Regions from separate parts of the Streptomyces sp. NPDC052301 genome, predicted to be linked through region 3. Evidence: riboswitches for the same ligand, from Rfam matches in the RefSeq annotation. Region 3 holds a riboswitch; each other region holds the start of a gene.
What was found. A riboswitch is a leader RNA that binds a small molecule or an ion and turns the genes downstream of it on or off. The one in region 3 is predicted to bind cyclic di-AMP.
Positions count from the first base shown of each region.

Region 1: another riboswitch for cyclic di-AMP. It lies ahead of ACIHEJ_RS18190 (transglycosylase family protein); the one in region 3 lies ahead of ACIHEJ_RS34325 (transglycosylase SLT domain-containing protein).
Region 2: another riboswitch for cyclic di-AMP. It lies ahead of ACIHEJ_RS27420 (M23 family metallopeptidase); the one in region 3 lies ahead of ACIHEJ_RS34325 (transglycosylase SLT domain-containing protein).

Region 1 is NZ_JBIUBE010000006.1:105,502-108,702, forward strand. It holds gene eno (phosphopyruvate hydratase) at 1-277, opposite strand, end outside; gene ACIHEJ_RS18190 (transglycosylase family protein) at 615-1,304, opposite strand; cyclic di-AMP (ydaO/yuaA leader) riboswitch at 1,309-1,481, opposite strand; gene ACIHEJ_RS18195 (transglycosylase family protein) at 1,679-2,725, opposite strand; gene ACIHEJ_RS18200 (cytochrome P450) at 2,873-3,201, opposite strand, start outside.
Region 2 is NZ_JBIUBE010000010.1:164,477-167,677, reverse strand. It holds gene ACIHEJ_RS27425 (M16 family metallopeptidase) at 1-1,072, shown strand, start outside; cyclic di-AMP (ydaO/yuaA leader) riboswitch at 1,331-1,491, shown strand; gene ACIHEJ_RS27420 (M23 family metallopeptidase) at 1,504-2,259, shown strand; gene ACIHEJ_RS27415 (GntR family transcriptional regulator) at 2,471-3,157, shown strand.
Region 3 is NZ_JBIUBE010000016.1:149,126-152,326, reverse strand. It holds gene ACIHEJ_RS34330 (polyprenyl synthetase family protein) at 1-970, opposite strand, end outside; cyclic di-AMP (ydaO/yuaA leader) riboswitch at 1,622-1,796, shown strand; gene ACIHEJ_RS34325 (transglycosylase SLT domain-containing protein) at 1,802-2,290, shown strand; gene ACIHEJ_RS34320 (HAD family hydrolase) at 2,357-3,169, opposite strand.

The sequences.
Region 1 (3,201 bases), on a different contig from region 3:
CGATCAGGCGCTGCTCGGTGGCGTCGTAGCCGACCAGCTCCGGGCCGATCTGCTCGATGACGGCGAGGACGGCCTTCTCGACACCCTTGCCCTGGTAGCGGTTCGGGTCGCCGTCGCGGAGCTCGATGGCCTCGAAGGCGCCGGTGGAGGCGCCGGACGGGACGGCGGCACGACCCGTGCTGCCGTCGTCGAGGCCGACCTCGACCTCGACCGTGGGGTTGCCTCGGGAGTCCAGGATTTCCCGGGCTACGACGACGTCGATGGACGGCACGAGCATCTCCTTCTTGGGATGTGACGCTGGAAGTGCGGGGCGGTGCGCCTTGCGGCGGTGCCTTGCGACTAGAGCCTAACCGTCCGAGGGCCATCGGCCAGCCGACCGACCGGCCCGTGGACAGGGAAGGACAGAGAGACGGTACCCATTGTTCATGGACGGAACAAAGGGGCCCCCGGATGAGCCGCCGCTGAAGAATGGGCAAACAAAAACCCCGCCCCGGCGCGTACGGGGGAGACGCGCCGGGGCGGGGAGCCCGTGGGGGACGGGGGTGGCCCTCACGAGGCCTCCAGGTTGGGGGACGAGGCCGTGAGGGCCCCGGGGCAGGGCCGTGGGCCGCTCGTCACTTCAGGTGCAGCTGCTGGCCCGGGTAGATGAGGTTCGCGTCCTCGACGATGTCCTTGTTCAGCTCGAAGAGCTTCTTCCAGCCGCCCTGGACGTGGTGCTTCACGGCGATGGTGCTGAGGGTGTCGCCCTTGACCACCTTGTACTCGCCGTCGCCCTTCTTGACCTTCTTGCCGGTCGGGGTGGTGACGGTCTTGCTCGCCGACGGGGCCGTCCGCTCGGTGGAGCGGGTGGCGGCCTGCTGGTCGGTGGAGCGGGTGGTGCTGCTCGGCGCGGTGCTCTTCGAGGAGGTGCTGGGCGCGGAGCCGTTGTAGGCGGCGCCGGACAGGCCCGTGCCGCAGACCGGCCAGGCACCCTTGCCCTGCGCGGCGAGGACCTTCTCGGCGACGGTGATCTGCTGCGCCTTGGTGGCCTGGTCGGCCCGCGGGGCGTAGGCGGTGCCGCCGTACGCGGCCCAGGTGGAGGCGGAGAACTGCAGACCGCCGTAGTAGCCGTTGCCGGTGTTGATGGACCAGTTGCCGCCGGACTCGCACCGGGCGACCGCGTCCCACTCGGAGGCGGTGGCGGCGGAGGCGTTGCCGGCCGCCATCAGCGGGGCGGCGACGGCGGCGCCGGTGACACCGGCCAGCGCGACGGCGCGGACGGCCTTGGACGGACGACGGTGCTTGCCCTTGCCGGAAAACAGCATGGATCGATCCCCTCACCGACGCCTGCGAGGTGAGCTGTCGGGTTCGGGCCGGTTGAGTTGCCCGGCCGCGCTCCCGCTCTCGCGAGGCGCGGCTTCACCCCTAGCCGGAACCAGCTCAACTGCTGGGCCCGGCGCCTACCTTGGGTCCCCCGCTCCTGCCTACGGCGCTTGACGCGACGACTGTTCCCGGGCAGCCGCTGGCAGGATTCGGCGTTGCGGCAGCCGGGGCTCGCGGTGACGAGCGGCCTCGACCGTAGACAGGCGATCGACGGAAATTCAAAGACGATCAGGGCTTCTGAGACTCATCCCACACTTTCACCAAACCGGACATCAGTGACCAAGTGGGACGTCAACTCCCCCCGCTTTTCGCCCGATCAGGACCCGACTTCCAGGGTCTGACCGGCGGCGATACGGTCCGGGTCGGCACCGATGGCCTTCTTGTTGTGGGCGTAGAGCGCGCGCCATCCGCCGTCGACGTCAAGGGAGTCGGCGATGGAGGCGAGGGAGTCGCCCTCGCGGACCGTGTAGGTGTCCGGCCGACGGGACGCGTGACGACCAGAAGAGGGGTCCTCCTGACCGTTTGTCACGCTTTCGTCCGCACTCTCGCCCCGGTGGCGGCCACCACTGCCGAGAGCACCGGTGTCGACGAGACTCCAGGAGCCGGTGGGCTGCTGGGAATTGTCCGATTCGTCGTTACCGGGATCGACCGTGGGGGAGCTTTCGGCCCCCTGCGGGTTCCCGGTGCCCTTTGAGGTGGACTTGTCGGACTTGGGCGTGTCGGTGCCGTGCGAGCCGCTGGAGGTGCCGGGGTCCGTGGCGGCGTCCCCGCCCTGGCCGGGAGTCGGCGTGGCGCTCGAGTCGGAGGAGTCCTCGGAGTGCGAGGAGCCCTGCGAGGAGCCGGAGTTGGAGTCGGAACGGGAAGGGGACGAGGAGCCCGGATCCGGCAGACCGGACGAGTCGGAGTTCCCGGCGGAGCCGGAGGAGTCACCGGCACCGCCGGTGTCCCCGGAGCCCCCGACGCCGGTGTCGACGTCGACCGGCCCGGAGTCCGAGGTCAGCCCGGCGAGCAGGGCGCAGGTCGCCCAGGGCTTGGTGCCCTGGTCGGCGACGATCTTCTCGGCCACGGCGATCTGCTGCGACCGGCTGGCCCGGTCGGCGCTCTCGGCGTACTGGGTGCCGCCGTACTTGTCCCAGTCGGCCTGCGAGATCTGCAGACCGCCGTAGTAGCCGTTGCCGGTGTCGGCGCTCCAGGAGCCGCCGCTCTCGCACTCGGCCACCTTGTCCCATGTGGTGCCGTCGGCCGCGTTGGCACTCGCGGCGCCGAGGAGCGGGATGGCGATGGCGGAGCCGGTCACGCCGGCCGCGACGAGGAGTGCCGGAGCCTGACGGGGGCGACGGTGACGACCGTTCCCGGAGAGCATGCGGAAACCTTTCGTGCGACGGCAGGACGGCGCGACGGATGATGCCTGCGCCGCGCTGATGGGTGAACGTATCGGCACACGATCACTTGTCACAAGTTCATGCCGCACAGATCACGTGAAGATCACAGAGCTGAACGTCCGGCGTGTCTACGCTCGTACCCCTCTGTCGGGGGCCGGAGCGAACTCCACGGGCAGGGTGCGCAGGCCCCGCATGATGAGGCCGCCGCGCCAGCGCAGCTCGGCCGGATCGACGGCGAGCCGCAGGTCGGGCAGGCGGGTGAGCAGGGTGGCGAGCGCGGTCTGGCCCTCCAGCCGCGCGAGCGGCGCGCCGAGGCAGTAGTGGATGCCGTGGCCGTACCCGAGGTGCTGGTTGTCCCGACGGCCGAGGTCGAGGACGTCCGGGTCGGCGAACCGCGCCGGGTCGCGGTCGGCAGCCGCGAGGACGACGAGCACCGGGTCCCCGGGGGCGATGTCCT
Region 2 (3,201 bases), on a different contig from region 3:
CGGCGTGCGGCTCAGCCTGGAGGTCCCGGCCTCGCGCCTGGCCAAGGGCCTCGGCCTGCTCGCCGACGCGCTGCGCGCACCCGCCTTCGCCGAGAGCGAGGTCGAGCGGCTGGTCCGCAACCGTCTGGACGAGATCCCGCACGAGCTGGCCAACCCCTCCCGCCGTGCCGCCAAGGAGCTCTCCAAGGAGCTGTTCCCGGCGGCCTCGCGCATGTCGCGCCCGCGCCAGGGCACCGAGGAGACCGTCGAGAAGATCGACGCCGCCGCCGTACGCGCCTTCTACGACCGGTACGTCCGCCCCGCCACGGGCACGGTGGTCGTGGTCGGCGACCTCACCGGGATCGACCTGGACGAGCTGCTCGGCGACACCCTGGGCGCCTGGACCGGCACCCCGGGCGAGCCCCGTCCCGTGCCGCCGGTGACCGCCGACGACACCGGGCGCGTGGTCGTCGTGGACCGTCCCGGCGCCGTCCAGACGCAGCTGCTCATCGGCCGGGTCGGGCCGGACCGGCACGACCGCGTGTGGCCCGCCCAGGTGCTCGGCACCTACTGTCTCGGCGGCACCCTCACCTCCCGCCTGGACCGCGTGCTGCGCGAGGAGAAGGGCTACACCTACGGCGTGCGCGCGTTCGGGCAGGTCATGCGGTCCGCCCCGGACGGCACCGGCGCCTCGATGCTCGCCATCAGCGGCTCCGTGGACACCCCGAACACCGGCCCCGCGCTGGACGACCTGTGGAAGGTGCTCCGCACCCTCGCGGCGGAGGGACTGACCGACGCCGAGCGGGACGTCGCCGTGCAGAACCTGGTCGGCGTGGCGCCGCTCAAGTACGAGACCGCGGCGGCCGTCGCGAGCACCCTGGCCGACCAGGTCGAGCAGCACCTGCCCGACGACTTCCAGGCGACGCTGTACCAGCAGCTGGCGGCGACGGGCACCGTCGAGGCCACCGCGGCAGTGGTGAACGCCTTCCCGGTGGACCGCCTGGTGACCGTCCTCGTCGGTGACGCAGCCCAGATCAAGGCGCCGGTCGAGGCCCTCGGCATCGGCGAAGTCACCGTCGTGGCCGCCGAGTAGCGTTCGTGACCGCCGGGCAGCGACAGGCACGGCGGCACGCACGCACACGCCGTACGCGCGCGTGGGCCCTGACGACCTACGGGTCGTCAGGGCCCTTGTCGTTCCACTCGCTTCCTCAGATGCCCGATTTGAGGCGGAGGTTGCCTGTCTGTGCTGTGGGATGCGCTACAAAACACCCGTTGCGTTTGAGGTCCGAGAGCCGCCCCGCTTAGCGTCGTCCGGGCTGTTCGTCAGGCAGTGCGCCGCACCCGCGGCACCGGACAGTCATCGCCGAGTCCCCGTACGGCGCGAGCCAGGGGAGCCGGGGACCCACCGTCCCTGGGGTGAATCGGGCGCCCGCGCGGAAGCGGGGGAGCCCGTAGGAGACCTTCCTGCTCCGAACCCGTCAGCTAACCCGGTAGGCGAGAGGGAAGGAAAGGACCAGCCACTTCATGGCGTTCATGTGCGCCACCGGGAAGCACCGCAAGCCCGGTCGGGTCAAGCGCACCACCGCTCAGGCGGCCGGTGTCGCAGCCCTCACCACCACCGGTGTCATCGGCACCCTCGCCGCCTCCCCGGCCCTCGCCGCCGAGAACTCCGCGGAGCAGACCGGCCTCACCCCGGTGCTCACCGTGAGCGACAACATCGCCGAGCACATCGACGCGCAGGCCGCCGCCCAGAAGCAGGCCGCCGAGCAGAAGGCCGCCGAGGAGGCCGCCGCCAAGGCCGCCGCCGAGAAGGCCAAGCAGGAGCGCGAGGCCCGGGTCCGTGCCGCCCGCGAGGCCGAGCGCAAGCGGCTGAACACCTTCGTCCCGCCGATAGCGCACTCCTACGTCTCCACCGGCTACGAGGCCAGCAGCTCCCTGTGGTCCTCCGGCCACCACACGGGCATCGACTTCCACGCCGCCAGCGGCACGGCCGTCCATGCGGTCGGCACCGGCACCGTCGTCTCCACGGGCTGGGGCGGCGCGTACGGCAACCAGATCGTGATCCGGATGGCCGACGGCATGTACACCCAGTACGGCCACCTGTCCTCCATCGGCGTCACGGTGGGCCAGCAGGTCACCCCCGGCCAGCAGATCGGCCTGTCCGGCGCGACCGGCAACGTCACCGGCCCGCACCTGCACTTCGAGGCGCGTACGACGCCCGACTACGGCTCCGACGTCGACCCCGTCGCCTACCTCCGCAAGCACGGTGTGAACGTCTGACCGACCGGACGGCGATCCGCCTGTACCTCTCCGAAGCCCCGGCTCACCGAGCCGGGGCTTCCGCCGTATTTTCGCCCTCTCCGTCAGGCCCGGTGTCCAAAAAATATCCATGGATTACGGCCCGCCGTCGGAAATTCCGGCTCATTGCAATAGAGTCACAGAACACGCGTCCATCGTCGACGTTTCACGGGGATTAAGGCGGAGGTCGGTCATGCGTATTCCGGCGCACTCGGTGTGCACGGCGATCCGGGACGACATCGTCGCCGGTGTCCATGAGCGCGGCAGCCGCCTCACCGAGGAAGTCCTGGCCCGTCGCTACGGCGTCTCACGCGTCCCCGTCCGCGAGGCCCTGCGCACCCTGGAGGCCGAGGGCTTCGTGGTGACCCGCCGGCACGCGGGCGCGTGCGTGGCCGAGCCGACCGAGCACGAGGCCGCCGACCTGATGGAGATGCGCCTGCTCCTGGAGCCGCTCGGTGCCGCCCGGGCCGCGCAACGGCGCACCGAGGCCCATCTGAAGGTGCTGCGCGGACTGGTCCGGCTCGGCCAGGAGCGCGCCAGGAGCGGCAACAGCGCCGATCTGCGGGCGCTGGGCGGCTGGTTCCACGAGACGCTCGCCCAGGCCTCCGGCAGCCCGTCGCTGACAGCGATGCTCACCCAACTGCGTCACAAGATCGCCTGGATGTACGCGGTGGAGGCGCCGCCGAGCCCCGTGGAGTCCTGGGCGGAGCACGGCGCGATCGTGGACGCGGTGGCGCGCGGCGACGGCGAGCGCGCGCGGGCGGTCACGGCCGTGCACACCGAGCGGGCGGCGGCCGCGCACCGGCTGCGCTTCCGCCGGGCCGCGGAGCGTGTGAGGACTTCGCAACACGCCGTAAACACGTCGGGTGGGCGGCATTAACACCGGCACCGTATACAAAGAGAAGGTATTCGGCGGCCGGATAT
Region 3 (3,201 bases):
GCGCCGCCTTGGCGTCGCACTCCCGCAGCGGGGCCAGCACGGCCCGCGCCTCCTCCGCGTACCGGACGGTGTCCCGGCGGGCCTGCTCCAGCGCGGGGTGGTCGCGCAACGCCGCCAGCGCCCGGGCGTGCCGGGCGTCGTCGCTGAGGTCGGAGTCCAGCAGCTCGCACAGCTCGATGTCCTCGGGCAGCCCCAGCCGGGCCGCCCGCTCGCGCAGCCGGAGCACGGGCAGGGTCGGGATGCCCTCGCGCAGGTCGGTGCCCGGGGTCTTGCCGGACTCGTGGGAGTCGGAGGCGATGTCCAGGACGTCGTCGGCGAGCTGGAAGGCGACCCCGAGCCGCTCACCGTACTGGGTGAGCACGTCGACGACCGTCTCGTCGGCGCCGGACATCATCGCGCCGAACCGGCACGACACCGCCACCAGCGAACCCGTCTTGCCACCGAGCACGTCCAGGTAGTGCTCGACCGGGTCACGGCCGTCCGAGGGACCCGCGGTCTCCAGGATCTGGCCGGTGACCAGCCGCTCGAACGCGAGGGCCTGCACCCGGACCGCCTCGGGGCCGAGGTCGGCGAGGATCTGGGAGGCGCGGGCGAAGAGGAAGTCACCGGTGAGGACCGCGACGGAGTTGCCCCAGCGGGTGTTGGCGCTGTCCACGCCGCGCCGCACGGCAGCCTCGTCCATGACGTCGTCGTGGTACAGCGTGGCGAGGTGGGTCAGCTCCACGACCACGGCCGACGGGACGACGCCCGGCGCGTAGGGGTCGCCGAACTGCGCCGCGAGCATCACGAGCAGCGGCCGGAACCGCTTCCCGCCGGCCCGTACGAGGTGCTGCGCGGCCTCCGTGATGAACGGGACCTCGCTCTTGGTGGCCTCGAGCAAGCCTTCCTCGACAGCCGCCAATCCGGCCTGGACATCGGCTTCCAGAGCCTGGTCCCGCACGCTCAGCCCGAACGGCCCGACGACGGTCACGAGGGGTCTCCTGTCTGCTGGTGTCTGCTGGCGATTACGCGGTTTGTCGATAGGTCGCTGCCCTCACTCAAGTCAGCGTATCCGGTCCTGTTTCGATCACCGATAGCGCCCACCGGTCCAGCCTGGGCGGTATCGGATCATGACCGTTATGTTTGCGATCGGATGGTAAGAACGGACATTTATCGACTTAACCCCACCCCATCCGCTTTGTCGCGTACCGGGGAGGCGAGCGGAGTAACGCGCACGCCACCCTCCGCACGGCCGAGACCACCGCCATGACGGCCGCCGCGACGACAGACATGACGACGGGCACCCCGCCAGGACAACGACGGGCACCTCGTCATGGGTTCCACCGCCGCCCGAACCGAGCGCAAATCGCCCGAATCCACCATGTCCGATTTGACGCATTTCGTTATTCCGTGAGTTGGGTCACGTGCTTCCGCCGGCGCCCCCGACCCCGCACCGCGACCCCTCCCTCCTTGCCCGGTCGGCGAGTTGAGGCTTGGCAAACGCAAAGGATCAAGTACCCCATACGGCACAGACCAAGGTCAAATGGGGCGTTGTGTGGATCCGCGACTTGTTCCGGACATGTGCTCTCGCATACGTTCCGGGCCGTCGGGCGGAACGCCGAATCCTGCCGCCGCCCGCATACCCATCCACGAACTCATTCCTACGGCAGGAGCGGGGGACCCAGGTAAGCGCCGGACCGGACGGCACACGTCGCGCCGGAACGGCTAGGGGTGAAGCCGTGCCTTCCCGGAAGGCACGGCCGGGCACCTCCCCGCCCGAACCCGACAGCTCACCTCGCAGGCGACGGAGAGGAACTTCCCCATGCCTGCTGCCGCTCAGCACCGCCGTGCCTGGCACAACCGCTTCACCCGCACCCTCGTCGTCGCCGGCACCGGTGCCGCCGTCCTCGCCCTGCCGCTCATCGGTGCGACCAGCGCCTCCGCCGCCACCCCGGCCGCCACGACGGTCTCCACCACCCCGGCCGGGTACCCGAACAACCTGGACGGCTGGATCCGCGAGTCCCTCGCGATCATGGCGGAGAAGGGCATCCCGGGCTCCTACAACGGCATCTACCGCAACATCATCCGGGAGTCCTCGGGCAACCCGAACGCCATCAACCTCTGGGACTCCAACGCCGCCAAGGGCATCCCGTCCAAGGGTCTGCTCCAGGTCATCGACCCGACGTTCAACGCGTACCACGTGGCCGGAACGTCGTTCAACATCTACGACCCGGTCGCGAACATCACCGCCGCCTGCAACTACGCGGCCGCCCGGTACGGGTCGATCGACAACGTGTTCGGCGCCTACTGACCGGCGGCGGCGCCGTCCGAACCGGTGCCGCCGGGCGATGGCCACAGGCTCCTACTGATATCCCGGTCAGTCGGTCGGGAACAGTCTTTCGAGGACGACGGCGATGCCGTCGTCCTCGTTCGACGAGGTGACCTCGTCGGCCACCGCCTTGAGTTCGGGGTGGGCGTTGGCCATGGCGACCCCGTGTCCGGCCCAGTCGAACATCGGGATGTCGTTGGGCATGTCGCCGAAGGCCAGCGCCCGACCGGGAGCGATGCCCAGCCGCTCGGCGGCCAGCGCCAGCCCGGTCGCCTTGGTCACCCCGCACGGCTGGAGTTCCACGGTTCCCGGCCCCGACATGGTGACCGTCGCCAGCGATCCCACCACCGCGCGCGCGAGGGTCGCCAGTGCGTCGTCGGACAGCGTGGCGTGGCGCAGCAGCACCTTGCTGATGGGCGCGCGCCACAGGTCGTCGCGCCGCCCGACCCGCACCGCCGGCAGGGTCGGGTGCGGCATCCGGTACCCGGGCTCGATGAGCGTCAGCCCGTCCACGCCGTCCTGGTCGACGGCCGCGTAGACCTGCCCCACCTCGGCCTCGATCTTGCCGAGCGCGGTCTCGGCCAGCTCCCGGTCCAGCCGCACCGACCAGAGCAGACGGTCGGTCGCGGCGTCGTAGACCTGTGCGCCCTGCCCGCACACCGCGAGCCCCCGGCAGCCGAGGCCGGCCAGCAGGGGTCGTACCCGCGGGGCCGGGCGGCCCGTCACCACCAGGTGGCGTGCACCGGCCCGCGCCACCCGCGCGAGCGCCGCGAGGGACCGTTCGGAGACGGTGTCGTCGCGGCGCAGCAGCGTCCCGTCCAGGTCGGTGGCGATCAGTGCGTACGCGGGGGTGGGTGCCATGATCAGAGAATACGGACACGCTGCCTGGCCGA